DNA from 4 places in the Photobacterium carnosum genome. Region 3 is predicted to be linked to each of the others. Evidence: predicted binding sites of a transcription regulator. Region 3 holds the regulator's gene; each other region holds the start of a gene.
What was found. The regulator CRP, encoded in region 3, controls carbon source genes, mostly activating them, when cyclic AMP is high. The targets are predictions, from matches to a motif close to TGTGANNNNNNTCACA.

Region 1 (8,174 bases), on a different contig from region 3:
CATGACTAAGTACATGGAGAGCTTTGAAGCAGCTGCGCTCGATTGCCAATCCAATGAAAATAAAATGAAGATCATGAAGTCGTTATATGACTATATTAATAAGTTAATGTAATTCATGGTGTTACACATTTAAAAACACAATAAGCTCATCATAATAATCATGTGATGGGCTTTTTTATTATTAATAAGACCTGTTATTTGATGATTGTCGCAATTACGTCAACACTTAATGCTATCGAGTGAGGTTGTGTTCGAGGCGTTTACAAATGGGTGGAATAATGACAACGAAAACGGCAATAAAATGTTATCGCTTTGAAGGTATTGATTTTATTCCTGAAGATAGGCTACTTCGATGGCATGATAATCAACAAATACTATTAACTGATGACGAATCCCGTTTTTTAGCCTCTCTTTGTCATCTTGCTGGTGAAGTTGTCAGTATTGAGTCGGTGTACCGTTATACCTTTATCTACCCCAATGCATTCGAAGATAGCGGTGATCATCATTATGATCTCAATATTCTATTATTATCACTGTCTAAAAAATTATTTCGTCATGGAAAAATGGCTATACCTATCTATATTATCCCTAGTTATGGCTTTCGCGTGTCATTACCCAATACCGCAGCAGTACGCAATGAAACCTCGGTATTAAAAAAAACGCCATCATGGTCAAACATCGCAAAAAAGCACACCAGAAAACCATTCTCATTAGTGATAAAGACTAATTATGCAACTATTTTTACAACAATAGTCATTACATTCATACTACTAATAAGCTTGTATGTATTTACGATTAATTAACATTATCGCTTGTTTTATCAACGAAAACTCATATAGTCCGTTAATATTAAAAAATTAGTGTGACAATTGTCATGCTAATTTGTATGATGAATAAAACATTTAAGAGTTATTCTACACATGAATTACATCCGCTCATTTGCCATCGTCATGGCTTGTTTCTTTTTAGGGCAAGGCATTCAGCATTTTTCTGGATTACCGGTTCCTGGCAGTATTATTGGTTTATTTATCCTCTTTATCGGCCTGGTTACTGGAATTTGTCGTGCTGAATGGGTTGAAAGTACCTGTAATCTATTAATTAAACATATGGCACTGTTATTTGTTCCCGTGGGTGTCGGTTTAATGAATTACTTAGGCATCATTGAAAATAATGCCGCTATTATTTTTGCAAGTACTCTTGGTAGCACCACTATTGTATTAATTGTAATCGGGTTAGCAGTACACCATAAGGAGAAAAATTCATGATTTGGCTAGTGGCAACTTTAGTCTGTTTTTATTCTGCACGTTATTTAGCGATGAAAATTAAAAACCCTTTTTTCAACCCTCTTTTGATCACCCTTATTATCATGATTCTGGCACTAAAATGGCTGGAAGTGCCTTACCAAACTTATTTTGCTCAAAATGAAGTGATCAACTATTTGTTAGGCCCGGCCGTTGTTGCATTAGCTTTCCCGTTATATCAACAAATTGGACTTATTCGTAGTAAGTGGAAAACCATTTTAACCTCATGTTTTGTTGGCAGCGTGTTATCAATGACCTTTGGTACTGCGATTGCTTTTTCAATGGGTGCGGATGCTCAACTTGCGGCAAGTATTTTACCTAAATCTATCACTACGCCCCTTGCAATGGCGGCTTCTCAACAAATTGGTGGTATTCCTGCGATCACTTCTGCAATGGTGATTATTGTCGGGTTATTTGGCGCGGTATTAGGTTATCCGATCATGAAGCTATTCCGTGTAAAACACCCATTAGCAAAAGGCTTATCGATTGGTACGGTTTCACATGCATTAGGCACAGCCAAAGCTGTAGAAGAAAACTATCAAGAAGGGGCATTTAGTTCGTTAGCCTTGGTTATTTGCGGCATTATGACAACCCTATTAGCCCCGCTGATGTTCCCTTTGCTTTTACACTTGTTTGGTCATGCTTCGTAGCGCAACACGTAATCGAACATAAAGTAATCAAAATAATCAAATTTCAACAAGTCATTGAAATAATGTCTTGTTAATTACAGAAACAAGTGTGACGCCACTCTCAATAATGTAATAGGTGTAATAGCAAAGTAAATAATGTGATCAAGATCACTCTCAGCGTACGGTGATTCACATAGAATGTTTTGCCATAAACAATGAAGGAGTAACACCCAATGTACGCACGTGTTATAAAAGCATTAAGCTTATTACCTGCTGAATTGGCGTCAGCTTTAAAGCCTATTATTGAAGCTTCAGATTTCGATTCGACTATCAGTCCTGAGCAATTTGAATGTTTATTATCAACAACGCACATGACTGATACTGAACTTCGCTTGGCCCTCCTTCCTCTTGCTGCTTCCTATGCTGTAGTCCCTATTTCTAATTTCTATGTTGGTGCAATTGTACGTGGCACATCTGGCCGCTTATATTTTGGCGCTAATATGGAATTTGAAAACGCAAGCATGGCTTGTACTATTCATGCTGAGCAATCGGCTATTAGCCACGCATGGATCAAGGGCGAAGTGGGCATTAAAGATGTCACTATTAACTACAGCCCTTGTGGTCACTGCCGTCAGTTTATGAATGAATTAACCTCTGCTAACGACATGATCATCCAACTGCCACAACGTGAACCAATGACGCTGCAACAATACCTACCTGATTCTTTCGGCCCGCTAGATTTAGGGGTTAAAGATGGTCTATTAAGTGATTTGAATAATGGTATTCGTATTGAAGAAAATTCAGAACTTGCGATTAGCGCGTGTAATGCAGCCAACCGTTCACATGCACCTTACTCAAAGAATTTCAGTGGTGTGGCATTAAAAGCACAAGATGGTCGTATCTTTGAAGGAATGTATGCAGAAAATGCGGCATTCAACCCAAGCTTACCGCCTCTGCAAGTTGCATTAATTAATATGAATATGTCTAACTATTCATTATCTGAAATTGCAGAAGCGGCACTGGTAGAAAGTGCTGAAAGTAAAATTAGTCAATTAGCGCGTACACAAGCATTGTTAGATGCACTTAATCCCGATATACAATTAACGTATGTTGCTTATTAAGTCTGCAATTGATTTAAAAAGATTGAAGAGACCGCCTAAGTGGCGGTTTTTTGTTATCTAAACTTGATCAATGTTGGCTATCAAACACCAAAAGCGTATCATCTTGCCACCTAATTATTAGAAGCCAATGACAATGTCTCAAACACATAATCCTCTGCGAGGCGCAGCATGGATGCTAACTGCCGGGCTCGCGTTTGCCGTAGTAAATAGCTTAGCTCAGTACCTTAGTATCAAAATGCATGTTCCTTCCACCTCTGTGGCGTTGATCCAATACTTTATTGCATTGATCGCAATGCTGCCTTGGCTACGCAAGTTAGGCATTCGTCAATCACTTAAAACTAATCATTTTTGGTTACACTGCTTACGGGTGTTTTTTGCAGTTATTGGTATTCAGTTATGGTTATGGGCATTAGCCTACCCTGTTCCTATTTGGCAAGGTATTGCATTACTGATGATTTCCCCGCTGTTTGCAACCATTGGTTCAGGGCTCATTCTTAAAGAAACTGTCGGTAAAGCGCGTTGGTTAGCAACGTTAGGTGGTTTTGTTGGTGCAATGATTATTCTTGAGCCATGGTCTGAAGATTTTAACATCGCGACATTATTGCCTGTAGGTGCAGCCTTTTTCTGGGCAGCTTATTCATTGATGGTGAAAAAACAATCTAGCCATGAATCACCCACAACCATCGTGATGTATCTACTTATTTTAATGACGCCTTTCAATCTTATTTTAGCTGCTCCTGATTTTACCATGCCAACAATCGGTTTGGGCTGGTGGTTATTAATTCTGGCAGGTTTATTAACTGGGTTAGCACAATGGGCAATCGCTAAAGCCTATGCCGTGGCTGATGCTTCTTTTGTCCAACCTTTTGATCATGCTAAATTACCTTTAAACGTATTAGGTGGATGGTTAGTCTTTGGCTGGGCACCACCCGGACGATTATGGCTTGGTGCTGGGATTATTATTCTCTCCGTTGCTTTTATTACCCATTGGGAAAATCGTAAAAAATAACCACATTAAAACCGCTTATGATAAGCGGTTTTTTTTCGCTTCACGTTCTTCAATTATGATCTTTCTATCAAATACCCTCCAAAAGCAAACGATTGCGCAAACATTAAAATAAGGTATTATTAGCGACAGATTTCACCTTTAATGACAAATCGTAAGGAATTTCAATGTTTGGTACCGCTACTTGTTCTGATGCAACCCGTGTATTACTGCTTGGCTCTGGTGAGCTAGGTAAAGAAGTTGCTATTGAGTGTCAGCGTCTTGGGCTTGAAGTGATTGCTGTTGATCGTTATGAGAATGCGCCAGCAATGCAGGTAGCACATCGTAGCCATGTGATTGATATGTTAGATGGTGATGCACTTAAACGTATTATTGCCCTTGAACAACCCCACTTTGTTGTACCTGAAATTGAAGCAATTGCGACAGATACTTTAGTTGAACTTGAAAGCCAAGGTGTCAATGTTGTACCCACCGCTAACGCGACTAAACTGACCATGAACCGTGAAGGTATTCGTCGTCTTGCAGCTGAAACCTTAGCCATTCCAACCTCGCCTTATGAATTTTCTGATCAATATGCCGATTTTGAAGCCTCAGTGCATCGCATTGGCATGCCGTGTGTTGTAAAGCCGATCATGAGTTCATCAGGCAAAGGTCAAAGCGTGATTAAAACTGCCGCAGACATTGAATCAGCATGGCAATACGCACAAGAAGGTGGACGTGCAGGCGCAGGTCGTGTGATTGTTGAAGGCTTTGTCGATTTTGATTATGAAATCACGCTACTGACAGTACGCGCGGTTGATGGTGTGCATTTCTGTGCGCCAATTGGTCATCGTCAAGAGAATGGCGACTACCGCGAGTCGTGGCAACCACAGCAAATGTCAAAGGCAGCCTTAAAAGCGGCTGAGAACGTTGCTAAGAAGGTTGTAAACGAATTAGGCGGTTATGGTCTATTTGGGGTGGAATTGTTCGTTAAAGGCGATACAGTGCTGTTTAGCGAAGTATCCCCTCGCCCACACGATACAGGAATGGTAACCCTGATCTCTCAAGAGTTATCTGAATTTGCATTGCATGTCCGTGCCTTTTTAGGCATGCCCATTACCACGATTACACAGTATGGTGCATCAGCTTCTGCGGTTATTCTTGCTGAAGGTATTTCTACCAATATTCGATTTGATAATTTAACCGCTGCGTTATCTCGTCCACAAACGCAAATAAGACTGTTTGGCAAACCTGAAATCAATGGTCGCCGTCGTCTTGGGGTTGCGCTTACACGCCGTAATGACATTGACACAGCTGTTACGGATGCCATTGCTACGGCAGCAGATGTTAACGTCATTCTGTAGCCTTAGCGGCGCAATAAAGACAATAAAGGCGTCACATAGACGCCTTTGTTTTTTCAGCTACGCTATTGTGAGTTTATTAAACGTCAATTAGCCATACTTCTTCAGCGAAACGCTCGACACCACGCTGACGACGAGGATGGGTTGCATCAGCTTCATCACGTTCTAAATGGGTGATCTTACAACCACTGAATAACGCTTCTATTTCAGCCTTAGGCACTGAGAATGGAGGTCCGTCCATTTGTGATTGAGGGTAATCTAAGGTCACTAATAAAATACGCCCACCGGGTTTAATCAACTGCAATAAACGCTCAACATAACGTTCACGCATTGATTGTGGCATCGCAACTAAGGCCGCACGATCATACACCACATCAACCGGTGCAACAGGAACGGTAAAATAGTCCCCTTGATAAATTGTGATCTCATCAAATGAATACACATGCTCACAGCCGATCCCGGTGACTAATGGCGTGTAAAGATTCTCAGCAAAAAAAGCTTTTACAGCAATATCACTCAGTTCAATCCCAACCACATCATTATGACGCGCCGCAAGCCAAACTAAGTCTTCTGATTTGCCACACATTGGTACTAACACGCGATCATCACGTTGAGCATTAACCAGTGACCAGTGTTTTATTAATAATGGATTAACATCGGTTAAATGAAACCCGATACGATCTTCAGTCCAACGGCTATGCCAAAATTCAGCGTCCATGTATTACCTTCTTTCTTTATATATTTTTTATTTGATGCTAGTTGACCATAAGTCGCTATTGAGACTCAAGGGTTAAGTACAGAAGAAACAGGAAAACAGCAGGAATAGGAAAAATCGAAAGTGCAGGAAGAGAAGATAAACAAGGTAATGCAGGTGAACATGTCACTTTATAATAATCAACAAAAAAGGGATGCCATAGCATCCCCTTTTTATTGACCACGCTGATAGCTAGATCAAAAATCTGTTTTTCAATTTTTCTATCGGAGAGTCATTGAATAACGATTGGAAGCCACTCAGGTTATGAAATTCTGAATAGTTTAATCGAATCACGACGAACCGTTACGCCACGGAAAGTTACTGGCTCTAACAACGTCATTAGTTGCTTAGAAACAAAAAACTTACCGCCATAGCTACGATCACCGCCACGATTAACCCAATCAGCAAATTCATCAGCCAGACTGAACATTGAGTTACCGACTAATAAAACTAGAACTTTAGCCACTTCGCTATCGTTCTGACGGTTAAACTCTGCGTCACGAACTTTCTTACGATATTCGTCGACAATTCTTTCAAGGCACTCAAATCTGCTCATATACACCACCATAAAAATCGAGGCGTGGATACTACTGCTCAACTCCCGTTAAATCAAGCCATCTCCGCATGTTTCTTGTGTTTAATCATTAAATTTTTCACTCTAATAACATTATTAACACTTATTACCACAAAAAATCGTATTTCTATTTATTTTTACTCTTTTGAAAAGTTTTATTTAAAATACATCTTTGTAAGCGTTAGAATAATTCCTTTAACTTCTAACAGGTAACAATACATGGATAAAAAAGACGACTTTCACCTATTTGGTCAACTTAATGATGAATTTAGGACTATAACGGCAATGATCGATCTTTATTGCTTAAAACATCATCAAATCAATAATAACAAATTTCAACGCTGTGATGACTGTGAGCAATTTAGGATCTATGTAAAACAACGTCTCGATCGATGCCCTTATGGTAAAGATAAACCCAGCTGTAAACAGTGCCCTATTCATTGTTATAAACCACAACAAAAGATAAAGTCACAGACAATCATGCGTTATTCTGGCCCCAAAATGCTAATTAAACATCCTATTATGGCTATCAAACACCTTATCAAGGATAAAAGAGCAATACCGGTACTAAACAAAGAAATGATATCTAATCATAAAAAAAGAAAAACGTTATTAAACAATGAATAATAGAAAAAAAGCAGATATAAAAATGCAGTCCTTAAAGAATAAAGACTGCTTCCATCATGATATTGTTTGTAATAATCTATTTAATTACGATAAAAATCAATTACTTCAATTTTTACAGGTGTATTCTTTTTCGTTAGTTCAACAGTAAATTGATCTTCATCAACCACTTTAGCATTTTTAGCACCGTCACCAATAACACTCACCCCTTCAATTTTAGTGTAAAGCTTAGTGTAGTCATAGTGCATAGTAACCGTGACTTTAGTCGGTGCCGTCGTTGATAATTCAAAGGTACAAATACCTGTTGGACAAAACACATCAATATCATCAGGTGATGTAACCGACACTGTATCAACATTTTTAACAGGTGATGCTGTAACCGTTGCCTCACTACAGCCTGCTAATAACATTGTTGCCGCTACCACAAGAAAACCTAATTGACTTTTTTTCACCGATTTATCCTCATTTTATTTTATATACCGTGATATCTACTTAGACAAATACATCACAGTACAAATTATATTTATTATTGGCCTAATGACTTGATTTCATCAACCGTTAAATAACGCCATTGGCCCTCACCAACATCTAAAGTCACGCATCCAATACTCTCTCGATGCAAGCCCATTACTTTATTGCCAATACTAGCAAACATACGTTTCACTTGATGAAATTTACCTTCAGTGATCGTTAATAACACTTGTTTATCATCAACGATAGTTAATATTGCAGGTGCAGTCAGCTGAGGTTCACCTTGCAACTTAATTCCTTGAGCAAACAAATACTTAGCACTTACATCAATGGACTGACGAAGGTGTACTCGAT
Region 2 (8,174 bases), on a different contig from region 3:
ACGGCCGTTTGGAAAACAACCTAAATATGTCATGTTCGGTTTAATGTTGATTACCGCTGTTTTTTCAATGTTTATGTCAAACACCGCAACAACAGCGATGATGCTCTCTATTTTAGCGCCAGTTATTACCTTATTTGGTGCTAAAGACCCCGGTAAAATAGCCTTTGCGTTATCTATTCCTGTTGCGGCTAATATTGGCGGTATTGGAACACCTATCGGCACCCCACCTAATGCGATTGCTCTGAAATATCTGACGGGAGAAAATCTGATTACTTTTGGTGAGTGGATGTTCTTTGGCGTGCCTTTTGTCGCGGTGTTATTGGTATTTGCGTGGTGGTTGATTAATAAACTTTATCCTGCAACGCAACAATCAATTGAATTGACTATCCAAGGTAAGTTTCTAAAAACCCCAAAAGCGATCACGGTTTATGTGACATTTGCCGTCACTATTATGTTGTGGCTAATGGGCTCAATGCATGGCATGAACGCTTATACGGTGGCGTTAATTCCGGTGGCAATTTTCTCGATAACGGGGATTATCAATAAGGAAGATCTTAAGAAAATTTCATGGGATGTATTGTGGTTAGTGTCTGGTGGTATTGCGCTTGGTTTAGCGTTAGATAAAACTGGTTTGGCTAAATTGGTAGTGCATAGTATTCCATTTGATATTTTCTCACCTTATGTGGTCTTGCTTGGTGCCGCGATACTGTGTTTATTAATGGCTAACTTTATGTCACATACCGCAACGGCAAACCTATTAATGCCCATTATGGCGGCATTGGGAACATCGATGACGTCATTAACACCATTAGGTGGTGAAGTTACCTTGATTCTGGTGGTGACTTTTGCTGCATCGTTAGGTATGTCATTACCGATAAGTACACCGCCTAATGCGTTAGCACATGCAACGGGTTATGTTGAAAGTAATCAAATGGCTCGAATAGGTGCGATTGTCGGTGTCGTCGGGGTGTTATTAAGTTTTGTGATGATTTGGGGGTTACAAGTTATCGATCATATTTAGTGCTGTTAACGTTAGATCAAGGATGATGCTATGAATCAACCCAAAGCACTGCGACGGATCATTGATACCTATTTTCAAGATCCTAAGTCGATGATTGCTGTTGCTGCTGGCACGGAGGTTTTGCGACAAGATGGGTATAACGATCGCTTATATTGGGTAAAACAAGGTGAGTTATCAGGCTATGTAAATAGTAAAGAAAATGATTTAAGTGCGCAGGTGTTTGTGGTCAAAGAAGGGATGTTCTTTGGCGTACACAGTTTTTTTGCTCAAACACTTGTTGCCTCTACGACGGTTGTTGCAGAAAAAGACAGTGAGATTGCTTGGATTGATTTATCGACCCAAGCGGTTGAGCCTGAGCATTATGGTTCATTAGCTGAGCAATTTATGCCTGTAATGGTGCATGAGTTAGCGATGCGGCAGATGCTTACTGGAATAGCGGCACTAGAAAAAGAAAAAGCGTTGCAGAAATTGTATGCCACTGAACAAATGACCACATTAGGTCAATTAGCGGCAGGGATTGCTCATGAGCTTAATAATGCGATTGGTGTGATTAGTAGTAAAACGGAGAATATCCAAACCGCGATCAGCCAGTTTGTTGATGATAATCAGCCTCAAATGCGACCATTTTTACAACATGGTATCGATCATGGTCAAAGTATTAGTTCAGCCCAAGTTCGTGAACGCAGCAAAGTATTACAGCAGCAGTATACATTGAGTCGAGAACAAGCTCGAACCCTTGCGCGTGCATTACCCGAAGGTGATGTTCCTGCTGATTGGCTTAAAGATATTGATGCTGCCTTAATATGTTGGGATAGCGGCCGTGATTTGCGTGATATACGACTTGCAGCACGACATGCCGCCAGTATTGTACGATCAGTAAAACAGCTTGGTGGTGGTGATCACGCACGAATACCGAATGTTGATATCACGGATACATTACATAAATCGTTAACATTATTACAAAGTAATTTACGCTATGTTGATGTGGTATTACGACCTGTAATTTTACCACCTGTAACCGCTAGCATCACTGAGTTGGTACAGATTTGGGTTAACCTGATCAAGAATGCATGTGATGCAATGGAACATACTGACAATCCACAAATTGAAATTATTACGCGAAGTGTAAAAAATAAGTTGTTAGTCACTATTACTAATAATGGACCGATGATCGATGAAGCTACGCGTCGTAAAATATTCAATCCAAATTTTAGTACGAAAAAAGGCGGATTATCGTTTGGCTTAGGATTGGGATTAGCAATAGTTCGACGTATTGTTAATAGTTATGGGGGCACTATAGTCGTTAAAAGCGATCATCAACGAACAACATTTAGAATCAAATTACCAATAACGTAAAGGACGGTTATTATGGAAAAAATCACTATTATTTGTGTTGATGATCAACGTGAAGTGTTAAGTGCAGTATTAAAAGATTTAGCTGAGTTTGAGCCGTCTTTTTTATTGGAAGATTGTGAGTCAGCGGATGAAGCATTAGCGTTAATGGATGAACTTGATGCAGAGGGTGAATTTATTGGGGTTATTATTTCCGATCATGTGATGCCGGGTAAAAGCGGCGTTGAGTTATTGACGTTAGTGGCAAACGACAACCGCTTTATACATACTAAAAAAGTATTATTAACGGGGCAAGCTACCCAGCAAGATACCATTGCTGCGATTAATAAAGCCCGTATCGAAAGCTATTTTGAAAAACCATGGGATACTGAGGTATTGGTTAACTGTGTGCGAACATTAGTGACAGAATATATTTTTGATATGGGACTAGATTATACGCTCTGGGGCGATGTAATTGATAATGCAACTGTTTTACGACGTTTACGTTAATTGAACTCTGAGGGTGTAACGTATATTTACTGATTTTTTGATAATTATTATCACTTGAGTACCGTGATATGTGGCTATTTTGCTTGACCTTGGTCTTAACTCAAAGGTTTATAATTATCATCAGTAAAACTGAATAGCACCCAAGGAGAACGATGATGTGTGCTCAATGTAATAATAAAAAAGATCATATTCATACAATAAAATCAACGGTTGCTAATCAAGCAACCGTAACGGTGGTTGCAGCAACGGCTGATTGTTGTTCGAGTATAAATTCTGAGTGTTGCTCGACCAATAAAGATTCTGAAGGGTGTGGTGATAACGACACTGAAGGTCCCGCTGCTGGTGGTTGTTGCTCAACGACAACGCATCATGATATCTATGCCGTAACAAACAAGAATAGTTTTACTATTACTGGTGCGCATGCTTCAGCTTGTGATCAGACGGCTCATCAAAATAAATATCAGCATAGTAACGCTAACCATTGTGATGGTCACGATTCCGATGCTAAGAACGCGCATAATCATGATGATCACGATCATAGTCTCCACGATCATAGCGGACATGCTCACAGTGGCCAATGCTGTTCAAGTCCTACTATGAGTAAAGAACAAGAATTAGCATTAGAAGCATCGCTAACAAATAGTGCTCATGGCAAAACGTTCAGCTGGAAAGTGTTAGGCATGGATTGTCCTAGCTGCGCGGCTAAACTTGAAAAATCCATCATGTCATTAGCGGCTGTCGATACAGCAAAAGTGATGTTTGCGACTGAAAAATTGATTGTTAATATTCATGATAATCAGCAGACTGATCCTGAAACGCTAAAATCTGAAATAGAAAATAAATCTAAACAAACTGGTTTTACGTTAGTTTCTACAACAACGAAAGCCGCTGACCTACCGACCCAATCTTTCTTAATTCAGCATTTGTCTGTGATTGTTATCGCATTGATGATGGTGATCTCTTTTGTCTTAAATAAAACAGTTTCTGCAGAAGTTGGGTTATTTGCGTTTACGCTGACTACCATTGTTGGCTTATTCCCTATATTGAAAAAAGCTGTCGTTTTAACCAAATCAGGCACGCCTTTTTCAATTGAAACATTGATGTCGATTGCCGCTATTGGTGCTTTATACCTTGGTGAAACGGCTGAAGCGGCAATGGTTATCTTCTTGTTCCTTATTGGTGAACAATTAGAAGGTTATGCGGCTTCTCGGGCGCGTAGTGGCGTCAAAGCATTAATGGATTTAGTACCAGAAGAAGCAACGGTTATTTCGGCTGATGGTTCAAAAACCAAACGATCTGCGGCTGAGTTAAAACCCGGTGATGTGATTGAAGTTGTACCGGGTGAACGTTTACCCGCCGATGGTCAAGTTCTTGATGTTGTCGCCAGTTTTGATGAAAGTGCATTAACGGGGGAGTCTGTACCTGTTGAACGTACACCTGGCGAAAAAGTCATGGCAGGTAGTATGGCATCGGATAAAGTGGTGCGCTTAACCATTATTTCAGCTCAAGGTGATAATGCCATCGATCGTATTTTGCATATGATCGAAGATGCTGAATTACGGAAAGCGCCATTAGAACGTTTCCTTGATAAATTCAGCCGTTGGTATACGCCAAGTATGATTTTATTGGCTGCGCTGGTGGTTATTATTCCACCATTAGTATTTGGTCAATCTTGGGATGAATGGATTTACAAAGGCTTAGCGTTATTATTGATTGCTTGTCCGTGCGCATTAGTTATCTCTACTCCCGCTGCGATTACATCAGGTTTGGCGGCGGCGGCACGTCGTGGTGCATTAATTAAAGGGGGAGCGGCGTTAGAACAATTGGGTCATATTGAAGTGGTTGCGTTTGATAAAACAGGTACGCTGACTGAAGGTAAACCTGTTGTCACGGACATGATTTGTTGGGATAACGACGACGAGAAATTATTACGTCAAGCTGCAGCGATTGAAGCGGGATCATTACACCCATTAGCAAAAGCGGTGGTTAATCGTGCTCAAGAAAAGCAGTTATCAGTGGTTGAAGCAACAGAGCGTGAAACCCTAGTCGGGCGAGGTATTCAAGGTATTACTGAAGGCGATAAATTTTTATTATGTGCCGCTGATCGTTTACCTCAAGATATTGTGCTCACAGCTGCGCAACAGCAGCAAGCAACTGATTTAGAAAATGAAGGTAAAACGCTGGTGGTTGCAGTGCGTAATGCACAACCTGTAGGATTAGTCGCATGGCGGGATAATTTACGTGAAGATGCCTTAATTGCGATAGAAAAGCTTAATCAGTTAGGTATTAAATCAGTAATGCTAACCGGTGATAATGCACGGGCTGCTGCTGCAATTGCGAAAGAGATTAATATAGATTATCGTGCGAGTTTGTTACCCGCAGACAAAGTGACTGAAATTCGCAAGCTTAATGATCTACACAGTGTAGCGATGGTTGGTGATGGTATTAATGATGCGCCAGCAATGAAAACTGCGACCATCGGTATTGCGATGGGTGGTGGTACTGATGTGGCATTAGAAACCGCAGATGCAGCGATTACGCATAACCGATTGTCAGAATTACCCGTAATGATTGAATTATCACGAGCCACTTTAAATAATATTCGTCAGAACATTGGTCTTGCTCTGGGACTTAAAGGTATTTTCTTAGTGACAACGATATTGGGCGTTACTGGGCTATGGGTGGCAGTCTTAGCGGATAGTGGTGCAACGGCTTTGGTTACGTTAAATGCTTTGCGCCTATTACGATTTAAACCAAAAGAATGATTTTGCTAATAACATAATCGTCTTATTTTTATAATTATGATAAGCAGAATGGGTTAAACACCATTCTGCTTTTTTATTTATGGCTATTATTAAGCGTAAATAACAGTGGTAAAGGTTATGATGAAGTTGCTTGTTTTTTGTGATGGATTCGATAGGTAAACGTTTTGTTGTGATATACATCAAGTTAATTTGTAACTAAAAATTATGTTGCTTTTAGTTAATGTGAATTAGCTCACTAAAAACAGTTCTAGCTTCCGTTATCTTTACATTAGATTTTGACAGACGTTGTTGTTATGTTGCGTATTACGTTTACTGTCAAACCACAAAAATTAACGATAATTATCCATCTCTGTTCCTACAATCAGAGCGATTAAATTTAGAGGGTATCATTATGTCTGACAATAAAGTGTTCCACTTAGGTGTTAATAAAGCGGATCTTAACGGCGCTGAATTAGCGATTATTCCTGGTGATCCTGCTCGTGTGGAAAAAATTGCCAACCTAATGGAAAACCCTGAATTCCTAGCAAGTGCTCGTGAATACACCGTGTACCGCGCACAGCTAGATGGTAAGCCTGTCGTTATTTGTTCTACGGGTATTGGTGGTCCATCAACGTCTATTGCTGTGGAAGAATTAGCACAGTTAGGTGTTAATACATTTCTTCGCGTCGGCACAACCGGTGCTATTCAACCGCATATCAACCCTGGCGATATGATTGTAACTACGGGTTCTGTACGTCTTGATGGTGCAAGTCTACACTTTGCTCCAATGGAATTCCCTGCTGTGGCTGATTTCACTGTAGCAACCGCAATGAAACAAGCATGTGATGATGCTGGTGCGACTGTGCATACTGGTGTTACCGCTTCTAGTGATACTTTCTACCCAGGCCAAGAGCGTTACGACACATTCTCTGGCCGTGTAGTACGTCGTTTCCAAGGCTCTATGAAAGAGTGGCAAGAAATGGGCGTGTTGAACTTTGAAATGGAATCTGCGACATTATTAACTATGTGTGCAAGTTCTGGTTTACGTGCAGGTTGTGTTGCGGGCGTTATTATTAATCGTACTCAAAAAGAAATTCCTGATCACGCAACATTAAAAGCAACTGAAGCTCGTTCAATTAAGATTGTTGTTGAAGCTGCTCGTCAAATGCTAACGAAATAAGTCGTTTTTAATAACGCACTGATTTATTTTAGATATTCTAAAAGCCGATAGTATTTTATTACTGTCGGCTTTTTTACGTTTAAGGTAAATAGCTATAATTAAAAACAACGTGATAATACGCTATAACCTATTGGTGAATTTAACCATTAGCTCTATTTTGTTGTAGAATAGTATTTTGTTGAGCTTAGTGAAGTTATAAACATGATTGATTATAAAATTATATTTCCGAATGGACGTCAAGATACCATTGCATTACCTATTTCACCTGTATTACAGATGAAAATTGCTTATTTAGATGATGTGTTTGTTGTAAGAGATATTATTGCAACAGTAGGAGAAAACTACACGATAGTGACATTATTATTAGATGATGGTCAGCACCATACGCAAAAACCACAAGCGGCAGGGGTTGTTTTTAATCGACTTGGATAAGTAACGCTAAACGGCATTAAGCGACGCTCAATCTTTGATTCAATAAAAAGGCCTTATGTGAAAAAGGCCTTTTTTGATCAATGAACATTATTATTTTTACAGATAACTATGCTGGGTTATGTGCCTGACCACCTGCACCTTTCAACCAATCATGAAGGTGAGTATATAATTCACCAAGTTGATCTGGACCAATAATTGCCAACCCTAAATCTTGTGCGCGAACTAAATCGTGATGACGTAGAGGACGGAAACTTACAAGCATTGCACGCGCTTGTAGGCCACCTAGCAAGTCACGTAATGATTCTAGTTTGTACAAGGTATCATCGCCATCATCACGCATACCTTTAGTCTTACACTCAATGATATGCAGTTTATTATTAACGATAGTTGCTACATCAAGTTCATTACGCACTTCACGGTCACCAATTTTACGGTAAACCTGCACGCCCAATGAGTGATCTTGAATTGTCGGTAATTCGTTTTGAATTGCACGAACCGTACTGTGAACTAGGCTTTCTAACCATTCACCGTTAGCAAAACGACGCGCCTCTTCATGTTTAAATGTCAAAATACCATCGTGGTATGTTGCAAGGCCTGTTTCTTCTAAATCAGTTAGGAGCGTGCCAAGTTCTTTATAGCCCTGTTGCTTTTCACTTAACTCAACATTTAATACCTGTTCTTTACGACAGGTTGTTGCTAGATAATTAAGTGTTGCTAAACCTGGGCCTAATTCTAATGCAGAACTTGCCCAGCGTTGGCCTAATTCCCATAATTGGTCGTTCAGAGATTCTGGCATTGGATTGTCAGATAATTCACAACGTGCACCAAAAATAGTTAAATAATCAGAGATTTGAATACGATCTTGAACTTGTTGTTGTTCACGGTCATTAGGGAAAAACCAGCACATTTCATCACTGAATGGCTCAATAACGTAGATAGGCCAATGGAAAGAGCG
Region 3 (8,174 bases):
GATCTATCAGCGACAGGGGGTCATGTTGGCTTTATCAATGGCAGCTTACTCAAACCACAATTTTGGTTAGAACACACTGTGCCGACGTGGTTTCAGCAACAATTAACTTAGTATCAAGCAACATCACCACATAATGACTAAGTTTCTTTTCAGTTAAGTTTAAGAATATACTGCGGCTATTATTTTATTAGTCATTTAAGAAGTTGTAATGATTATTCCTTGGCAAGACATCGATCCAGAAACATTAACAAACCTGATTGAACAATTTATTTTGCGTGAAGGTACCGATTATGGCGAAGTAGAAATTAGCCTCAGTGATAAAGTCGCTTATGTTCGACGCCAACTAGAATCAGGTGATGCGGTGATTGTTTTCTCTGAATTACATGAATCGGTAGATATTAAGCTAAGAAATCAAATGTAATCCAATTAGTCACTGTATTATCACTCACCAAAACTTGTCTTCATCTGCATTTTTATCACTTAATACCGACATTTCAGCAAACTTGTAGTAACATTTATCACTGTCTATTTTTGTTATTCATCACGTAATAATCACAACAACAGGTGAGTTATGTCGGTAAAACACCCTATTATTGCTGTCACAGGTTCATCAGGCGCGGGCACAACCACCACCTCTGAAGCCTTTCGCAAGATGTTTAATATGATGGACATCAACGCGGCATGGTTAGAAGGCGATAGTTTTCATCGCTTCACTCGCCCAGAAATGGATTGTGAAATCCGTAAAGCTAAAGATCAAGGTCGCCACATCAGTTATTTCGGCGCTGAAGCCAATGATTTCGAGCAATTAGCCCACTTTTTCGAACAATATGCTCAAGACGGTAGTGGCAAGTTTCGGCGTTACCTACATACCTTTGATGAAGCCGTACCTTATAATCAAATGCCCGGAACATTCACCCCTTGGCAACAGCTTGCTGAAAATACCGATGTATTATTTTATGAAGGGTTACATGGTGGTGTGGTTGATGGGGAAACCAATGCAGCCCAACATGTTGATTTACTGATTGGCATGGTGCCGATTGTTAACTTAGAGTGGATTCAAAAGATCATTCGCGACACTCGCGACCGCGGCCATTCAAGAGAAGCGGTAATGGAATCGATAGTGCGCTCAATGGATGACTACTTAAATTACATCACCCCGCAATTTTCTCGCACCCATATTAACTTTCAACGAGTCCCTACGGTGGATACCTCAAACCCTGTTAGCGCCAAAGGTATTCCAAGTTTAGATGAAAGCTTTGTGGTGATCCGTTTTCGTGGCTTAAAGAATGTCGACTTTCCGCATTTATTGGCGATGATTCAAGGTTCATTTATGTCACGTCACAACACCCTTGTTGTCCCCGGTGGTAAAATGAGTTTTGCGATGGAATTAATTATGCGCCCGCTGCTCGAACAATTAATTGAAAACGGCAAAATAGCGTAATCATTACCTATATTAATTAACCATTACTTTGTTAGATTAACGGTCACTGGTATCAGCAACCGTAATCATCATCGTGTTACGCCACAACAATCTCATAACTGTGGCTCATTTCGACACCTTGACCCAGCATTAAACACACTGAGCAGTATTTTTCGAGAGAGTCTGCCACCACTTTACTCACTAGCTGATCATTTAAATCATGACCAGTGACAACAAAGTGTAAATTTGCATGAGTAAAAATTCGAGGGGCTTGTTCACGACGTTCAGCTGAGATTTCAACTTCACAACCAGTGATCTGCTGCTGTAATTCTTGTAAACCACTAACAACATCAACTGAACTACACCCTCCCGCAGCCATTAATACTAATTCCATTGGACTTGGGGCTTTTTCACCGCCATTACCATCTAACACAACACTATGACCCGATGCAGATTGACCTACAAACGTCATATTTTCTAACCACTTCACACGTGATTGCATATTTATATCCTTGAGCTATATTCTTCAGAAATTCAGTTCATTTTCATTGACAATTTCATCAATGTAAACAGTGTTTATTTTGTTTTATGTTAATAATGTTGCATATTTATATTTGTAAAATTAGAGAGTAAAACCACTTTAAAACGGCACGTTAGGCAACTAAGTCACAACGATGTGATCACGTGCACACTTATCTCTCATAAATGAGCAAGTCTGCTCGATCAATATCAAGAAAAAGCTGCAGAAAAAGGATACACTCTAAGCCAGTTCAAGTTAACTCACAGCCTAACCGCTGAGTGAGTAACCCTGCCAACACACCATTTTGTTGAGTTATATCTACAGAACATATTGTTGGGCAACATATGCAGAGGAAGTTAGTAATATGGTTCCAGGTAAACCGCAAACAGATCCAACTTTAGAGTGGTTTCTTTCCCATTGTCACATTCACAAATATCCATCAAAGAGTACGTTAATTCACGCAGGTGAAAAAGCAGAAACTTTGTACTACATCGTGAAGGGTTCTGTTGCTGTATTAATCAAGGATGAAGAAGGTAAGGAGATGATCCTTTCTTACCTAAACCAGGGCGACTTTATTGGTGAACTCGGCTTGTTCGAAGATGACCAAGAACGTACAGCTTGGGTTCGTGCAAAAAGCCCTTGTGAAGTTGCAGAAATTTCATTCAAGAAATTCCGTCAGTTAATTCAAGTTAATCCAGATATTTTAATGCGTCTATCTGCTCAAATGGCATGTCGTTTACAAGTGACAAGTCAAAAGGTAGGAGATCTTGCATTCCTTGATGTAACTGGTCGTATTGCACAGACACTACTTAACCTTGCAAAACAACCCGATGCAATGACACACCCTGATGGCATGCAAATTAAGATCACTCGTCAAGAAATTGGCCAGATCGTAGGTTGTTCTCGCGAAACAGTCGGTCGTATTTTAAAAATGCTGGAAGAGCAAAATCTTATTTCTGCTCACGGCAAGACTATTGTGGTTTACGGTACACGCTAATTATTTTAGTAATACCAAGATCACCGATGAAACCGCAGCTTATGCCTGCGGTTTTTTTTGATCATTTCCCCCTTATGGTCACACCCAAAAGCAATCATTGAGCACATCTGCATTACTGTTAAATTTTAACTTGTAATAGCATCTATTTATGCTACATTTCGCTCACAAATGGATTTTAAATCAATAATGGTCAATATGGATATTGAACGCTTTTCTGCTAATAGTTACACCACAGTACCTGGGGTATTAACCAGTCAACCAACAACCATTGAAATGACAGGGTTTAGTGATAGTCGTTGCTACCTTGAACAACAAACAGGATTACGCCGCTGCCCTGCTGATGAATCAGGAGTTTGGGGTTCGCCGCTAGATAATTAATTTTATTCTAAACAGCACTTATATGACGCAGTGCTGTTTTTTATTACGCGATAGTTCACTTTGTACCGATGAATGCTTTCTATTCACGATCCGTACTTTCAAATATCTTATTTGCTGAAGCAGTCACAAACCCTGAATATAATTCACCATTGGTTTGCGGGTAACGTTTAGCAAATTCATAAAATCCACCCGATATTTTATGAATACCATCTCTAAAACTCACTCCTACTACATCAGCCATAGTTGCTGATTGCTCTAACATTACTTCAGCATTACCTTTAATTTCGCCCCCAGCCTGATTAATCACAAACTGGTTATGACGTAATAAATGATTCACCTCCTCAAGATCAGAGAACTGCTCTAATTGATTAATATTGACCGTAAAATGATTAGCCCCAAAACCATGCGCCGCAACCCATGCCGCATATTCACTTTCAGCGGCTAAAAATTGATAGGTTGCAAAATCAAGTTGCCACGGACGACCACTATAAACAAAATCAGGTTTGCGAAAATAAGCATCATCAACCTGATCGAGCAATGTCCGTATCATTTGTTGTAATTCTGCAGAACACCCCGCTAATTGTAATTCACTGATAAAGACTTTTGGCAGTAACGGATTGGAATGAATAAAGGATTCTGCATACAACTTTTTAGCATTAAAATGATATTTCGCTTGTGGCTGGTACCCCAAGGCAATAAATGGCGCGGCAATTACCGCTAAGCCACATTTGGGTAATCCAAAACTACGCAATGCTATATGATCATTGAGTAACGCCGCGTCCTCAGTTAACAACTGCTGTATTTGCACCGCAGAGGGGCATAACCGTTGACTATAATCGCGCCATAAACTATCAAAAAGTTGGGTAATAGATTCCATAATCAGCCTGCCTATTGAAAGTATTATCACTCATTAAACCTTAGCTCAAGCTTACTCCTGGCGCTAATTGAGACGGTAATTGCACATCATCCCCCTCAACAGATGCCATCGGATAAGCACAATAATCAGCCGCATAGTAAGCACTTGGACGAAGATTACCTGATGCGCCAGGGCCACCAAAAGGCGCGTCACCACTCGCTCCCGTTAACGGTCGATTACGATTCACAATTCCAGCGCGAATATGTTCAATAAAATATTGCCATTGCTGGCTATCAGTGGAAATTAACCCAGCGGCTAATCCATAACGGGTTTGATTAGCACTCGCGACCGCTTGAGTAAAATCGACATAACGACTAACGTGTAATAACGGTCCAAAATATTCTTCATCCGCGAGTTCACTAATAGCACTAACATCGATAATCGCAGGCGTCACAATTGCGCCTTGTCCTCGAGTTGCCATTAATAAAGCAACGCCACCCGCATCCAAGAGTTGTTGTTGATGCAATATGATGTGATCTGCCGCCACAACAGAAATTAATGGTCCCATAAACGGTGCTGGGGTTGCTAATGGATCGCCCACCAGCAATTGCGAGGCGACCGCGACTAAACGGGCTAACAGAGCATCGCCAGCTTTTCCGGTGGCAATATATAATCGCCGCGCGCACGTACAACGCTGCCCTGCACTTAAAAAAGCCGATTGAATAATAGTATATGCTGCAGCCTCAATCTCACCATACTCTTGACCGACAACCAATGGGTTGTTGCCTCCCATCTCTAAGGCCAGCATGGTTTGAGGTTGCCCTGCAAATTGCTGATGCAATAAATGTCCTGTTTGTGCACTCCCGGTAAACAATACCCCAGCGACCCCAGTTGCCATGGCTAATGCTGCTCCCGTTGCTCGTCCACCTTGCACCAAATTAAGCACCCCATCAGTAATACCCGCTTGCTGCCACAACTCACACATCCGTTGGGCGGTATTGGGCGTCAATTCTGAGGGTTTAAAGACCACGGTATTACCGGCTAACAATGCAGGAATAATATGACCATTAGGTAAATGAGCGGGGAAGTTATACGGTCCAAATACCGCCATTACCCCTAACGGACGATGACGAACAATCATGGTGGTATTGGCCTGTTGACGCTGACGGGTGCCGGTTCTCTCATGATAAGCCTGCGTTGATAGCCCTACTTTGGCAATCATAGCCGCAACTTCAGTGGTACTTTCCCATAATGGCTTACCTGTTTCAGTCGCAATAATGTGTGCCAGTTGCGATTGATGTTGTTGCAGTAATTGAGCAAAGCGTTCAATGATGGCTAAGCGTTCACTAAACGTCGTATTACGCCAGCTTAAAAACGCTGTATTTGCAGCGGCAACAGCACACTCAACTTGATCAACACTCGCGGCATGACCTTGCCAAACTACATCATCATTATAAGGATTGAGTGATTGAAATTGCTCACCATCGCCCACTAGCCATTGATTATTAATCCATAAGCTCATTCGATTCTCCTTATTATGATTGCGCAACTAATCGTACTTCATCACCCATTTTCACATTAAGCGCGACTGCAACATCCGCGGTCATCATGGCTTGTCCTTGCGCCGTAATCGCAATAGGAGCCGCAACCGCTCGAAACCCAGCTAACTGGCAATTTGAAATAAGGTAATGTTGTTGGCTGCTATGTTCACCAATATCGACCGAATAGCGCTGCGAATGACGCACAGTTTCAATATTTCGAACGTCACATTCAACACTTGGACCCGCATCAAAAATATCAACATAACCGCGGCAACAAAATCCTTCTTGTTCTAACAGCTGTAATGCTGGGCGAGTATTGGTATGTACTTTCCCAATCACCGCTTGTGCTTCTTTGCTGAGTAAATTGACGTAAATCGGTAATTTCGGCATTAAATCAGCAATAAAGCCTTTGCGACCAATGCCCGTTAAATAATCTGCATAAGTAAAATCAATCGAAAAGAAATGCTCTTTCAACCATTGCCAAAAAGGAGAATTACCCTGCTCATCAGACACACCACGCATTTCAGCAAAGGCAACGTCAGCAAATCGCTGTCGATGATCCGCCATCAACAAAAAGCGCGACTTAGACAATAAGCGTCCGTTGACACCTTGTCGCCACTCGGGCAATAAAAATAAGCTACACAGCTCCGTCTCACCCGTATATTGGCTCCCCAATGTCAGCACTTTTACAGTGTTATGCACCCCTAACTGACGCGAGGCATGGGTGACAGTACTTAAATGATAATTATAAAAAGGAACATCAAGCCCAACTGTTGCCTCAATCGCAGTGGTACCAACCACTTGGCCACTGTCACTATCAACGGCGACCAATAGATAACTTTCTTGTCCTGGTGAAGTAACGTTGGCATTAAAACTGGCTTGAGAATGTTGAATACGACGACGAAGTAAATCTTCATTGATAGGCAGTGACGTAAAACCATGGCCCGAGGCTTCAGCACATTGCATCAGCGCAGAATAATCAGTGGTAGTAATAGGACGAATAATGAGCATGACATTCCCTCCTAAAGTAGGCAATGACTCCAGCCATTGCCCCGCTCGAAATCAGCGTTAGAATGGGGTTATTAGTGTTAACTAACCCCGCAATTACCATTCAATCACCGCTCAGAATGCGCGTTATATAACGTCGCAATTGCCGCTTCTAAGCGTTGCATCCCTTCATCGATGTCTTTTTTATCAATCACTAGTGAAGGTGTAAAGCGCACCACATCTGTCCCGGCAACTAATACCATCACCCCTTCTTTACCTGCTGCAACCAATATATCTCGTGCTCGACCTTCCCATTGTGGTGTAAGTACCGCTCCCAGTAATAATCCCTTACCACGAATTTCACTAAAAATAGGATAACGGCGGTTAATTTGCATTAATCCCTCACGAAACCATTGCTCGCGCTGTTTCACTCCGGCTAATACTGCGGGCTGACTAACGGTATTGATCACCGCTTCAGCAACCGCACATGCGAGAGGATTACCACCATAGGTTGAACCATGGGTACCCACTTTGAGGTGAGCGGCAAGTGCCGTCGTTGTCAGCATGGCAGCAACAGGAAAACCACCGCCTAATGATTTTGCAGTGGTGAGAATATCTGGAGTGACACCTAAACCTTGGTAAGCAAACAAGTCTCCCGTCCGTCCATTACCCGTTTGAACTTCATCAAAGATCAACAATGCATGGTGTTTATCACACAGTTCACGCACCCCTTGCACAAACTCAATGGTTGGGCTAATTATACCGCCCTCACCTTGTAAAGGTTCCATCATCACGGCGCAGGTTTTATCAGACATTAATTCAGCAATAGCTGCTAGATCATTATAAGGCAGGTGAGTAACGGCTTGGGGCTTAGGACCGAAACCATCGGAATAAGTACTTTGACCACCGACTGTCACGGTAAAAAAGGTTCGACCATGAAAACCATGATGAAAGGCGATAATTTGATCTTTATCGGCACTAAAGTTATCAACGGCATAACGACGCGCCAATTTTAATGCGGCTTCATTGGCTTCTGCGCCAGAGTTAGCGAAAAAGACTTTGTCGGCAAAAGTGAGTTGGGTCAGTTTGTCTGCTAAGCGCAAAGCAGGCTCATTGGTCATCACATTACTTAAATGCCATAACTTTTGCGCTTGCTCGGTTAATGCCGTCACCATCACTGGATGACAATGGCCCAAACAGCTAACCGCTATCCCGCCAGCAAAATCAATGTATTCCCGTTGCTGTTGATCCCATAAGCGTGAGCCTTGTCCACGAACAGGAATAATATCCATCGGCGCATAGCAAGGCACCATAACCTCATTAAATAACGAACGTTGCAGTTTCTCTTCTGTTGCCATCACACTGTCCTTCTGTGCTGTATGCCTTATCACTAGTATTTACATTTTATTAACCTTTGCCAACAATAACAGCTATTTTTATTAAAACTAAGGTGTTAAGTAATAAATACACTCGCG
Region 4 (8,174 bases), on a different contig from region 3:
TGATTTTCATTTACATCACATGGTGCCAAGTTGGTTTGTACCGCCAATTGGTATTATTGTTGCAGACGTTTCATTTCCAGGTATTGCTGGGTTACATCCATTAGCTTATGCATTGCAAATGTTCGGTATGATGGCTTATGCCGTGATGTTACCGATGATGATTTATCGATTTATGTTCCGTGATGAAGTGCCTGATGGTGCTAAACCAACCATTGCGATTATGGCAGCGCCTGCAAGTCTGTCTTTGGCGGGTTATCTAACCATTACCGCTACACCGTCGCCAGTGATAGTCGCTTTACTTGGTGGTATTGCCGTATTAATGACAGCGGTTATCTATTTAGCTTTTTTCCGTTTATTACGCTTAGATTTTAGTCCCGGTTATGCCGCATTTACTTTTCCAATGGCAATTGGTGCGACCGCTTTATTTAAAACAGTCGCTTGGATGCAGAGCTATGGCTTTGATGCGCATTATGTCGCTCAAGTTCATGGTTTAGCGACAATTGAATTATATGTAGCGAGTATCATTATTGGTTATGTATCCATTCGATATTTAGCTTTTTATCGTCCTGTGAGTCGATTATTTCAACGCAGTGAAATCTGTCCACACAACATTTGATAGCAATGGTGCAGTAATTTCACGAATGTGTTGTTGTACCTATAAATGTTGAGTGTGTTGCCCAGTCAATTTGGCTGGGCTTTTTTATGGACGTTTATGTTACTTCTTGGCATAAATTGTGATGCTTTGGGGTGTTTTTAAGCTGTATTTATTTACAGTATCTCAGTGATGGTAGACAATTTGATTATCTATTTTTCTGCTGTGGAATATCTGCGTGTTCACTGTCTATCATTCAAATCAGCTTGATCTGCTTAAATCATTATTAGTTGAGTTGATCCGCTTACAGCCATTAGCGAATCCGTTTGAAAAAGAGCAAATTCTGGTACAAAGCCCAGGTATGTCACAATGGCTAAAAATGGAATTGGCGACCTCATTTGGGGTCGCGGCCAATATAGAATTTCCATTACCTGCGACTTTTATTTGGAAAATGTTTACTCAAGTCTTGGCGGATGTGCCCGAGCGAAGTGCATTTAATAAAGAGGCGATGACATGGAAATTAATGCAGGTATTGCCACAACAGTTTGATCAACCTGAATTTGAACCATTACAACGTTATTTAGATAACGACAGTGATTCTCTCAAGTGTTACCAACTGTCTGAAAAAATAGCCGATATTTTTGACCAATATTTAGTGTATCGCCCTGAATGGATCCAGCAATGGGAAGCGGGCGAAACCGTTGCAGAGCTTAATGATGAGCATCCGTGGCAGCCGATCTTATGGCAAGCGCTTTACGATCAAACCTTAGCATTAGAACAATCACCGTATCATCGTGCTAATTTGTACGATCACTTTATTGAAACGCTGAACAATTATTCTGGTAATGAAGGGAAGGCAGCGTTACTGGCGGCGGGGTTACCACAACGATTGTTTGTGTTTGGTATTTCTTCATTACCCCCTCGCTATTTAGATGCGTTAGCCGCGATTGGTGAACATATTGATGTCCATTTAATGTTTACTAACCCTTGTCAATATTACTGGGGTGATATTCGCGATAATAAACATTTAGCACGTTTAGCTGCTAGAAATCGCGTTAAATTACGATCAATTGAAGATAATATTGATGATGTTTTAAAAGAATTTAAAGATGACGATCAATCATCTTATGATGAAATGTCTGAAAGGGTTAGTGGTAATAGTTTACTTGCATCGATGGGTAAACTTGGCCGTGATAATGTTTATCTTTTGGCTGGAATGAACATCAATACTAATGACGATGGTTTTGTTGATATTGAACCTGATACATTATTACATGCTATTCAATATGACATTCTAGAGTTAATTGATCGTCAAGACGATACTCAACTCGATTCCAGTGAACACAAATTTCCGATTGCTGCTGATGATCATTCGGTCACCATTCATGCTTGTCATAGCCCAATGCGTGAAGTGGAAGTGCTGCATGATAAATTGCTAGCGATGTTTGAAGCGGATTCTAAGCTAAAACCGCGTGATGTGATTGTAATGGTGGCTGACATCAATGCTTACAGTGCTGCAATTCAATCAGTATTTGGTAATGCGCCGGGTAATCGTTATATTCCATTCTCTATTTCTGACCGTACAGCTGAGCAAGAAAACCCGATTTTATTGGCATTTTTGCGCTTACTCACCTTGCCTGAAAGTCGCTGTCATGCCTCTGAGTTATTGGAGTTGCTAGAAGTACCAGCGGTGATGGAAAAGTTTGGTTTTGATAGCATTAGCTTTGAAAAAATCAAACAATGGATTGAAGAAGCGGGTATTCGATGGGGACTTGATCAACATACCGCCAGTCAGTTTGATTTACCCGAACAACTGCAAAATACATGGTTGTTTGGTATTCACCGAATGCTGTTGGGTTATGCAATGCCGCATGATACTGGTTTATTTGTTGGGATCTCTGCTTATGATCAAGTACAAGGATTGGATGCTGAATTAGCAGGACAATTAGCAGGATTTATCGATAGCTTAATTGAATATCGCAGTGCTTTGGCACAATCACAAACCGTTAATCAATGGGCTGAGTTATTACATCAGTTACTGGATGATTTCTTTGTGGTTGAGTTGGAAGGCGAGTTAATTTTAAAATCGATTCGCGATAACTTGCAGCGTTTGCACCAACAATTACAAGATGCGGGTTATCAAGGGCAAATCACGCCAGCGGTATTGACACAATACTTGCAAGATAAGCTCTCTGGTGAGCGTGTTAGCCAGCGTTTCTTAGCCGGACAAGTCAACTTTTGTACCCTGATGCCGATGCGTTCTATTCCTTTTAATGTGGTGTGTTTATTGGGAATGAACGATGGTGCTTATCCGCGTAACATCGCCCCTGAAGGGTTTGATCTTATGAATGGTCGCACCAAAGCGGGGGATCGTTCCCGTCGAGATGATGACCGTTATTTATTTTTAGAAGCGTTGTTATCCGCTCAACAAACATTATATATCAGCTATGTTGGCCGTTCGATTCAAGATAACGCTCAAAAAGTGCCATCAGTGTTAGTCAGTGAGCTGGTGGAGTATTGCCAACAAGGCTATTGCTGCGCGGGCGATCAACCGTTAGCGGTAGATGTCTCTGCAAACAATATCAAACAACAGTTAATTCAACATCACCCGTTAGTACCGTTTAGCCCCAGTGCGTTTATTGGCGATCACGCCAGTTTTGCAATTGAATGGTTACCTGCTGCCAACCGTGATGGTCAGGCAAGTGCGCCATTTCAGCTTAATGCATTAATGGCTGAACCGATGGCGGATGATCACAGCATGGTTTTAGAACTGGCTGAATTACAGCGTTTTTGGCGTTTACCGGTGCGTTACTTTTTTAACCGTCGTCTTAAAGTGTATTTTGAAGCGCCAATGGGGCTATTAGAAGACGATGAGCCGTTTGTTCTTAACGGGTTGGAAAGCTATTTAATTCGCGATCAATTGCTGGAATTATTATTAGATGCCAAGCTGAAAAATGCGGATCCTGATGTGATTTATAACCAGTTTGCAGCAGAGCAGCGTGCCGCAGGTAATCTACCTGTCGCGGCATTTGGTGAGCTTGATTTAGCCGCTAGTCGTCAAGCAGTAGCGAATTTAACCGATGTGATTGAGCCATTAATTCATGCACCATTAGCGGATCAAGAAGTGGCGATCACCGTGATGATTAAGGGGCATAACGTCTCTTTACAAGGCTGGCTCAAGCAGCGTTATCAGTCTGGTCTTTTACGTTACCGTACTGGAAAAATTCGCCCTCAAGATTTTTTAACGGCTTGGCTTGATCATTTATGTTTGGCTATATCGGTGCCTGAAACCCAACAGGTTACCCATATTATTGGTACTGATAAGCAGTTTGAATTACAAACGATTGAACCACAGCAAGCACTGGCTTATTTACAGCAATTGATTGAACTGTATTACCAAGGTTTAAATCAACCTTTAGCGTATTTCCCTAAAACTGCGATGGCAGCCATACAAGCCCATATCGGCCGTGATGGTAGCTGGAAGAGTGATGGAGAAACTGAACAAAAAGCCCTGACAAAAATGGCAGAATGTTTTAACGACGGTTACTTGTTTGCTGGGGAAGGCGGTGATGATTACATTCAGCGCGTATGGCCGCAATGGAATGACGATGTGGCACAAGATGCGAATCAATTAGCGGCATTGGTGCTACAAGCGGTAGTGGTGAATAGTAAAGAAATTAAGCCAGAATAACGCGGTAGTGAAGTAGTGTGGCCGCCAGCAAATCATTGTTAGTTGTAGGGTGTTCGCTGTGCGGCCACAGGTCCAGAGGTGACCAAGTTTCTGGCGCTGATACTAACTAACCACTGTCGTATAAACCGTGAGTAAGTTCTCACATTATAGGAACACAATAGAATATTAGGTGCCAATATTTACTTATAAGTGTTGGGTCACATAATAACTAGCTCGATCACTGACATTAAAAATTATCGGGCTGGTGCTGTTGTTACATATAGCAACCATGGGATGAGTGACATAATGGCGACTGAAGTACTAACAACGGATGACGTACTAACGAATATTCTGCAACCAATGACGTTTCCATTGCATGGCACGCGTTTGATCGAAGCGTCAGCGGGTACAGGTAAGACATTTACCATCGCGAGTTTGTATTTACGGTTATTGCTAGCGCATGGTAATGAGGACACTCGTCATCAACAGCAGTTGACGGTTGATCAAATTTTAGTCGTAACCTTCACTGAAGCGGCGACGGCAGAATTACGTGCTCGTATTCGTGCCCGTATCCATGATGCGCGGTTAGCGTTTAGTCGTGGTATTAGTCACGATCCTGTTATTGAGCCGTTATTAAATGAATATCCAGATCATAAATTAGCCGCAACCCTTTTATTGCAAGCCGAACGGCAGATGGATGAAGCGGCGATTTATACTATCCATGGTTTCTGTCAACGGATGCTGACTCAAAATGCGTTTGAATCGGGTAGCCGTTTTAATAATGAATTTGTGACCGATGAAAGCCAGCTTAAAAATATTGTGGTGGCGGATTATTGGCGTAGTAGTTTTTATCATTTACCGCCAGCGCTAGCCCATGAAGTGCGTGAAATTTGGTCATCACCCACGGCATTATTGAAAGAAATTGGCAATAGTTTAACTGGTGCGCCAGTACGATTGTCAGTGGCTGCGATGACCGAATCGTTAGAACAATTACACCAGCAAAATATTGTGCGGATTGATGAAGTAAAAGCGTTGTGGCGTCAGCATCAAGCAGATCTTGAAGCCTTAATTGCCAATTCTGGGATCAATAAACGCAGTTATACCAAAAAAAGTTTACCCAATTGGATTGAACAAGTCAGCGCATGGGCAGCGCAATCCACCGTTGGTTATGAACTGCCTGATAATTTGATTCGCTTCCATCAGCAGACATTAATTGAAAAAACCGCCAAAGGTGATGCGCCTGAACATGCGGTTTTTAATGCCATTGCTGAATTATTAGATCATCCTGCTAATTTACGTGAGCCATTATTAGCCCATGCGATTGAGCATTGTCGTCAATTATTGGCTGACGCTAAAGCGCGTAAAGGATGGTTATCGTTTGATGACTTGCTGACGCAGTTAGGCGCTGCGATTGATAATGATGTTGATGATCTACTCGCGAGTAAAATTCGTGCTCAATATCCAGTGGCGATGATTGATGAATTCCAAGATACCGATCCACTGCAATACGGTATTTTTAGTGATGTTTATCGTCATCACCCTGAATGCGGCCTGTTTATGATCGGTGATCCTAAGCAGGCTATTTATGCGTTCCGTGGCGCTGATATTTTTACGTATATTCAAGCGCGTCGCCAAGTCGCCGATCACTATACATTAGCCACTAACTGGCGTTCGACAGCTAATATGATTGCAGCTGTTAATGGTGTATTTCAACAGCCTGATAGTCCGTTTATTTATGATCAAGATATTGAATTTTTAGCGGTTGATCATAGCCCTAACGCCGCTCAACGTAGCTGGTGGTTAGAGGGTGAAGCACAACACGCATTGACGTTTTGGTTACAAGATAGCCTAGATGGTAAGCCGATAACCAAAGGTAATTATCAAGCGACAATGGCCGCTTCCACTGCGGCACAAATTCAACATATTCTGACTCAATCGCAGCAACAACAAGCGTATTTCTTAGATAAAGAACAACAGCATAGTATTGAAGCGGGAGATATAGCGGTGTTGGTGCGTACGGGTACTGAGGGGCGATTAGTCCGTGAAGCATTATCCAAACAAGGCATTGCCAGTGTTTATTTATCTAACCGTGACAGTGTGTTTTCAACCCCAGAAGCGGCCGATATTCAACGTTTATTACAAGCAGTATTAACCCCTGAAGATGATCGTATATTACGCGCGGCGTTAGCATCAGGGCTGTTTGCGCGCACTGCAATTGAACTTGATCAACTCAATAATGATGAGAATGAGTGGGAAATTGCAGTTAATAGCTTTAAGCAATATCGCCAACAGTGGCAAAAACGTGGTGTGATGCCAATGTTGCGCAGTGTGATGGCAAAAAATCAAATTGCAGAGCGATTATTAGCCGAAGATGGCGGTGAGCGTAAGTTGACTGATTTGCTGCATATTGGTGAATTACTGCAACAGGCGAGTCAAACATTAGACAGTGATTATGCACTGTTGCGCTGGTTAGCTGAACATGTTGCTGAGCCAAACGGCAATGCCGATGATCAAGTGATGCGGTTAGAATCAGAACGTAATTTGGTGCAGATCGTTACTATCCATAAATCAAAAGGCTTGGAATATAATTTAGTCTTTATGCCGTTTGTGTGCAGTTACCGTGAGGTCGATAGTAAAGGTGAAGTTAAATATCACGATGAAGTGGATAACATCACGGTACTTGATATTGCTAAACAAGCGCCCGCAATCGAAAAAGCCGATCTAGAACGATTAGCCGAAGATCTACGCTTAATTTATGTGGCGCTAACACGTGCTGTTTATGGTTGTTATGTTGGTATGGCTCCGATTCGTAATGGCCGTAGCACCAAAGAGCCAACTGGCTTACATCGCTCAGCAATGGGACATTTAGTACAGAATGGTGAGGCGGGCGGTGTCGCTGCACTTGAATTAGCCTTAGCTAAATTGTGTGAGGCGCAAGGGGCAATCACTGTGACTGAACCGCCGCAATTAAGTGATGTGTCATGGCAACCACCGGTGGAAGTAACTGAAGCCTTGGTTAAACGGCCGTTCTCTGCCTCATTAGAGCGTAATTGGTGGATGACCAGTTATTCTAATTTGGTTAAGCAAGGTCATCAAACGGCTCATGATAGCAGTCTAGATTTACCCGGGTTTGATATTGATTCGGTGCGAAATGTGACAGAAGACATCGACGATAATGAGTTGGAATTAGAGCCACAATACTCGATTTATACTTTTCCTCGTGGTGCGCGTCCCGGTACCTTTTTGCATACCGTGTTTGAAGAAATTGATTTTACCGCAGCGGTTGATTGCCCTGAAACGGTCGCGAAATTAACGGAATTACTGCAATTAGAAAATTATGAATTAGCGTGGTTACCTGTGTTGCAGCAGCTAATTCAAGATGTATTAACTTGTGCGCTTGATGGTGATGCATTGCGGTTGGCGGATAAAACAGCGTCGCAACGATTAACGGAAATGGAATTTTTATTGCCGATTGAGATCCTACAAGCAGTGGCACTCAACAAGGTGATTGCAAAACATGATCCGTTGTCAGCTAAAGCGGGTGAATTAGGCTTTGCAACCGTGAGTGGAATGCTAAAAGGTTTTATCGATTTAGTGTTTGAGCATCAAGGTAAATATTACGTTTTAGACTGGAAATCAAATTATTTAGGTGATGATCCACAAGTGTATCGAGGTGAGCAATTGAAAACCGCGATGCGTGAACACCGTTATGATTTGCAATATCAAATCTATGCTCTGGCATTACAACGTTTTCTGCGTAGTCGTATACCTAATTACAGCTATGAGACCCATTTTGGTGGGGTGTATTACTTGTTTTTACGCGGTATTCAGGCGGGGAGTGACAGTGGTATTTTTTATGCGCGCCCAAGTGAACAATTACTTGATGAATTGGATTTACTCATGAAAGGAGTG

Region 1: cdd (cytidine deaminase) is a predicted target of CRP. The motif match lies at 2,039-2,054, and genes of this name have one in related genera.
Region 2: udp (uridine phosphorylase) is a predicted target of CRP. The motif match lies at 5,850-5,865, and genes of this name have one in related genera.
Region 4: recB (exodeoxyribonuclease V subunit beta) is a predicted target of CRP. The motif match lies at 4,410-4,425, and genes of this name have one in related genera.

The regions. Positions count from the first base shown of each region.
Region 1 covers NZ_WMDN01000003.1:228,067-236,240, reverse strand. The annotation lists gene sbcB (exodeoxyribonuclease I) at 1-112, shown strand, start outside; gene GLP24_RS04670 (hypothetical protein) at 279-803, shown strand; gene GLP24_RS04665 (CidA/LrgA family protein) at 921-1,265, shown strand; gene GLP24_RS04660 (CidB/LrgB family autolysis modulator) at 1,262-1,951, shown strand; gene cdd (cytidine deaminase) at 2,164-3,051, shown strand; gene GLP24_RS04650 (DMT family transporter) at 3,185-4,060, shown strand; gene purT (formate-dependent phosphoribosylglycinamide formyltransferase) at 4,225-5,400, shown strand; gene GLP24_RS04640 (thiopurine S-methyltransferase) at 5,477-6,115, opposite strand; gene GLP24_RS04635 (hypothetical protein) at 6,414-6,707, opposite strand; gene GLP24_RS04630 (nitrous oxide-stimulated promoter family protein) at 6,945-7,352, shown strand; gene GLP24_RS04625 (spore gernimation protein) at 7,433-7,801, opposite strand; gene GLP24_RS04620 (pseudouridine synthase) at 7,876-8,174, opposite strand, start outside.
Region 2 covers NZ_WMDN01000004.1:50,400-58,573, reverse strand. The annotation lists gene GLP24_RS05435 (SLC13 family permease) at 1-1,021, shown strand, start outside; gene GLP24_RS05430 (ATP-binding protein) at 1,052-2,377, shown strand; gene GLP24_RS05425 (response regulator) at 2,390-2,863, shown strand; gene GLP24_RS05420 (zinc/cadmium/mercury/lead-transporting ATPase) at 3,019-5,628, shown strand; gene udp (uridine phosphorylase) at 6,020-6,787, shown strand; gene GLP24_RS05410 (hypothetical protein) at 6,989-7,219, shown strand; gene GLP24_RS05405 (Card1-like endonuclease domain-containing protein) at 7,326-8,174, opposite strand, start outside.
Region 3 covers NZ_WMDN01000008.1:14,537-22,710, forward strand. The annotation lists gene GLP24_RS09430 (hydrolase) at 1-111, shown strand, start outside; gene GLP24_RS09435 (YheU family protein) at 209-421, shown strand; gene GLP24_RS09440 (phosphoribulokinase) at 572-1,441, shown strand; gene GLP24_RS09445 (OsmC family protein) at 1,518-1,922, opposite strand; gene crp (cAMP-activated global transcriptional regulator CRP) at 2,305-2,937, shown strand; gene GLP24_RS09455 (hypothetical protein) at 3,133-3,315, shown strand; gene GLP24_RS09460 (DUF1338 domain-containing protein) at 3,395-4,192, opposite strand; gene astD (succinylglutamate-semialdehyde dehydrogenase) at 4,233-5,693, opposite strand; gene astA (arginine N-succinyltransferase) at 5,707-6,723, opposite strand; gene GLP24_RS09475 (aspartate aminotransferase family protein) at 6,828-8,057, opposite strand.
Region 4 covers NZ_WMDN01000018.1:9,677-17,850, forward strand. The annotation lists gene GLP24_RS14955 (TDT family transporter) at 1-616, shown strand, start outside; gene recC (exodeoxyribonuclease V subunit gamma) at 831-4,283, shown strand; gene recB (exodeoxyribonuclease V subunit beta) at 4,569-8,174, shown strand, end outside.